Regions from separate parts of the Promicromonospora sp. NPDC023987 genome, predicted to be linked through region 1. Evidence: predicted binding sites of a transcription regulator. Region 1 holds the regulator's gene; the other holds the start of a gene.
What was found. The regulator Rex, encoded in region 1, represses fermentation and respiration genes when NADH is low (regulators of the CRP and FNR family bind a similar motif). The targets are predictions, from matches to a motif close to CTTGTGAANNNNTTCACAAG.
Positions count from the first base shown of each region.

Region 1 (2,388 bases):
CACGTCCTGTCGCCGCTCTTCGCCCTCGTCGTCTGGACGTGGGCCGGGCCGCGGCCGCGCGTGACCGTGCGGACTGTGTGGTGGTCGGTCGTCTACCCGATCGCGTGGCTCGTCTATACCTTCCTCCGGGGCGCGGCTACCGGCTGGTACCCATACCCGTTCCTCGACGTGAACGTGCTCGGTCACGCGGGCGCGGTGACCAACGCGGCGGTCGTCGCCGTCGTCTTCCTCGCCCTCGCCTGGGGTGTGCGTTGGGCGGACGGGCGCCTGCCGGACACCGACCGTCCGGTGTCCCTGGTGTGACGTAACCTCGGGGCGTGACAAGTCCTGCCGGAGCCCGGGTAGTCCTGTACACACGCGAGGCGTGCCATCTGTGCGAGGACGCACGCGCCGTCGTCGTGCAGGTGTGCGAGGCGGCCGGAGCCCGATGGCGTGAGGTCGACATCGACAGCGCGCCCGCACTGCGGGAGAAGTACGGGGAATACGTCCCCGTGGTCGAGGTGGACGGGGTCCAGCAAGGATTCTGGCGCGTGGACGGTGCGCGCCTGGCCCGCCTCCTGGCATGATCATCCCGGCAGTGTGTGCGTACGCCCGCGACACAGTGGTCGCGGGGAGGGGAGCAGCGCGTGGTCGAACTCAGTGACGGCACGGTTCCGGCAGCAACAGTAGGGAGGCTGCCGTACTACTTGCGCGCCCTGCGCGACCTCGCGGCCGAGGGGGTGGGGCTCACCTCGTCGACGGAGCTCGCCGAGCGTTCGGGCGTGAGCTCGGCGCAGCTGCGCAAGGACCTGTCGTACCTGGGTTCGTTCGGCACGCGCGGCGTGGGGTACGACGTCGAGTCGCTCGCCTCGTACATCACCGTCGCCCTGGGGCTCGAGACGGAGCACCGGCTCGCGATCGTCGGAATCGGTAACCTCGGGCACGCGCTCGCGAACTACTCCGGGTACGCGACGCGCGGCTTCCAGGTGGTGGCCCTCCTCGACGCGTCGCCCGACGTCGTGGGCACGCAGGTGGCCGGCGTGACCGTCGAGCACGTCCGCGCCGTCACCGAGGTCATCCACCGCGAGCGGGTCACCATGGTCGTGCTCGCCCTACCGGGCCTCGGGGCCCAGGACGTGGCCGACGCCGTCGTCAGCTCGGGCGTCCGCGAGATCCTCAACTTCGCGCCGGTGGCGCTCCAGGTGCCGGACGACGTGGTGGTGCGGTCCGTCGACGTCGGCGGTGAGCTGCAGATCCTGGCGTTCCACGCGGCGACGCGGGCTGCTGCGCTCTGAGGATGTGCTGCACCAGACCAGTGAGTTCGGTCGCTTGACCTGAGATCGGTCGGTTGACCGACCGATCTCAGGTCATCGGACCGAACTCACCACAGAATCGGCCGAGCGGTTCAGGACTTGGCGATCGCGCTGACGTCCAGGGTGATCTTGACCTTCTCGCCAACCAGGAAGCCGCCGGTCTCCAGCGAGGCGTTCCAGGTCAGGCCGAACTCCTTGCGGTTGATCTCGAGGCTGGCCTCGAAGCCGGCACGGTCGTTGCCGAACGGGTCCTTGGCGGTGCCGGCGAACTCGGTCTCCAGCTCGACACCCTTGGTGACGCCGTTGATGGTCAGGTCGCCGGAGATGACGTACGCGTCGCCGTCGGGCCGGATGCCGGTGGACGTGAAGGTCCAGGCGGGGTTCTCCTCGGCGTGCCAGAAGTCGGCGCTCTTCAGGTGGCCGTCGCGGCCGGCGTCGCCCGTGTTGACCGACGCCGCGTCCAGCTCGGCGGTGACGCTCGACGACTCCAGGTCCTCGCCGACCGTGATGGTGCCCGAGGCGACGCCGATGGTGCCGCGCACCTTCGCGATGCCCGCGTGGCGGACGGAGAAGGCCGCGGTGGTGTGGGACGGGTCGATGTCGTACGTGCTTGTGGTCAGACCGGCGGGAAGCGAGGTGGCCATGAGAGAGGACTCCTTGTTGTTGCGGCGTTTTGGGTGGATAGTTGAGAGATCAACTAGTCACGTTCACGTCTAACATAGCCGGTCCCGTAACGTATTCCCAGGGGTGTCCCGGTCGGCGTAGACCGGCAGCGGGGCGGGTCCCGGCCTCGTCGGACACCGGGCGACGGGCACCCTCCTGACGGCTCGGCAAGCACGAAAGCGGTGGGCTCATGGCAGCAGAGACGATCGAGCAGCGCGAGAGCTGGCTGACCGAGGAGCAGCAGGGCTCCTGGCGGCACTACCTCGAGGGCACCGCGCGCTTCGTCGAGGCGCTCGGCGCCGTCCACGACCGGACGCTCGACCTCTCCCTCGGGGAGTACAGCCTCCTGGTGCAGCTCTCGGAGGCGCCGGAGCGCACCATGCGGATGTCGGCGCTCGCCGACGGCCTGGTGCTGTCGCGCAGCCGGCTCACG
Region 1 covers NZ_JBEZZF010000071.1:6,792-9,179, forward strand. Annotated here, with positions in the region: gene AB0F40_RS23000 (Pr6Pr family membrane protein) at 1-303, shown strand, start outside; gene AB0F40_RS23005 (glutaredoxin family protein) at 318-566, shown strand; gene AB0F40_RS23010 (redox-sensing transcriptional repressor Rex) at 627-1,274, shown strand; gene AB0F40_RS23015 (YceI family protein) at 1,385-1,936, opposite strand; gene AB0F40_RS23020 (MarR family transcriptional regulator) at 2,146-2,388, shown strand, end outside.

Region 2 (2,388 bases), on a different contig from region 1:
TCACCATGCCGGCGGAGTCGCCGGCCAGGAGCACGCCGTCCGCGTACAGCGGGCCGCGGTTGTAACCCATGGGCAGGGCCGCGCCGCGGATCGGGCCGCGCTCCGGCTCGTGCAGCAGGTCCCAGCCCTCCGGCGCGCTCTTGGCGAGCCAGGTCTCCATGAGGCGCCGGTAGTCGATGCCCGCCTTGGACTGGCGCGCGGGCGTGGAGTGCACGCTGCCGAGGCCCACGTTCACCGTGCCGTCGCCGAGCGGGAAGATCCAGCCGTAGCCGGGCAGGAGGGCGCTCTTGCCCGGCTCGCCGTCCCACAGCTCGAGGTGGGACTCCATGAACGGGTCCTCGTGGCGCGGGGTGCGGTAGTAGGCCCGCACGGCGGTGCCCATGGGCCGGTCGGCGCGCCGCTCGCGCCCGACGGCGAGCCCGAAGCGCGAGCTGACGCCGTCGGCCGCGACCACTACCGGGGCCCGCAGCTCTTGCACGGGCCCCTCGGCACGGCCACGGGCGTCGAGCGGCTGGGCGGTGACGCCGACCACGCGGCCGTCGTCGGCGCGGACCGGTCCGGTGACCTTGGTGCGCTGCAGCAGCTTCGCGCCGCTCGCCTGCGCGTGCTGGGCCAGGGTGTGGTCCAGCGTCATCCGGGTACGCGCCATGCCGTAGCCCGGGTAGGTCGTGAGGCTCGGCCAGTCCAGCTCGTAGGAGCGGCCACCGCCGTGCACGCGCAGGCCGCGGTTGCGGATCCAGCCGTCCTCCTCGCGGGTGGGGACCCCCATGCGGACCAGCTCGGCCACGGCGCGCGGCGTCAGGCCGTCGCCGCAGATCTTGTCGCGCGGGAACTCGCCCTTCTCCAGGAGCAGCACGTCAAGACCCGCGGCCGCGCACCAGTGCGCGGTGGACGAGCCGGCCGGACCGGCGCCCACCACGATGACGTCCGCGTCGTCGCGTCTTGCTGTATGCACGTTCACCCCCGTTGGGAACCCGCTGCCGGTCGGTGCTGACCCTGCTGTGCGGTGTTGATCAGGGCTTCCTGACAAGCCCTTGTGAACCCTGTCACAACACCGACACCCTAGCCACACTTAGGGGGGATTGTGTAGGAAGGTTCCCCTTACTTTGGGGTCGTGCCGCCCTGGTCTGCCGAACGACCAAGAAGTCCGCCTCGAGCATGCGATCTGGCATGGTCCCGGACGTGGGGACATGCGTGATTGCATGCTCGAGGCGGACTTCTTGGTCGCCGCAGGCTCAGGCCGGGCGGACCGCCCGGTGGAGGGCCACAATGCCGCCGCTGACGTTGCGGTAGGCAGCGTGCTCCCAGCCGGCGTCGAGCAGCAGGCGCGCGAGCTCGACCTGGGTATGCCAGGTCCGGATGGATTCGGCCAGGTAGTCGTAGGAGCCCTTCTCGCGGGTCACGGCGTTCGCCACCAGCGGCAGCGCGCGCATCAGGTACTCCTGATAGACCTTCCGGAACGGCGCCCAGGTGGGTGTGGAGAACTCGCAGATCACCACGCGTCCGCCGGGCCGGACCACGCGCAGCATCTCGCGCAGCGCGACACCGGTGTCCGCGACGTTCCGCAGGCCGAAGCTGATCGTCACCGCGTCGAAGGACGCGTCGGCGAACGGCAGGCGCATGGCGTCGCCCGCGACGAACGGCAGGTCCGGCCGGCGCTCCTTGCCGACCTGCAGCATGCCGGTCGAGAAGTCGGACGGGACCACGAACGCGCCGTCGGCGGCGAAGGGCTCGCTGCTGGTGCCGGTGCCTGCGGCGAGGTCGAGCACACGCTCGCCAGGCATCGCGGCGACCGCCTCGACCGTGAGCCGGCGCCAGCGCCGGTCCTGGCCCATCGAGATCAGGTCGTTCGTCAGGTCGTAGCGGGCGGCGATCCCGTCGAACATCGACGCGACCTCGGCCGGCTTCTTTTCCAGGCTTGCGCGGGACATACGGCCATAGTTTCACGCCCCGACCGCGCACCCGCGCCCTACGAGACCCCGTGCGCCGCACGAGGCCACAAGGCCATGTGGTCGGTAATCCGTCAGGTAATCGGCAGCCCGGGCTACCGACCACCTGACATATTGCCGACCACACCAGGTCCAGGCACCGAACCTGCCGACCACACCAGGTCCAGGCTCCCCGGGCGGGCGGCCGCGCCACTGTGACCTCCGCTACGGGGCGCATCCGACGGGCGCACCCGCGCTTATCCTGAGGATGATGATCGCTTCACCTGCCGGCGGGACCCCCGGCACACCCGGCGTCCCCGGCACGCCCACCGGTACCACCGTGTACGACACCTGGGTGGCCGAGGCCCCGCCTCCGTCCGACGACACGCCGCGGGGCGCGCCCGAGGGCCCACAGCTCGTCGTCCGCACCGTCGCCATCGATGACCTGCCGGACACGCCG
Region 2 covers NZ_JBEZZF010000007.1:9,750-12,137, reverse strand. Annotated here, with positions in the region: gene AB0F40_RS05375 (geranylgeranyl reductase family protein) at 1-955, opposite strand, end outside; gene AB0F40_RS05370 (demethylmenaquinone methyltransferase) at 1,236-1,931, opposite strand; gene AB0F40_RS05365 (chorismate-binding protein) at 2,200-2,388, shown strand, end outside.
Region 2: a site for Rex is predicted at 1,034-1,053, ahead of AB0F40_RS05375 (geranylgeranyl reductase family protein). Genes of this name have one in related genera too.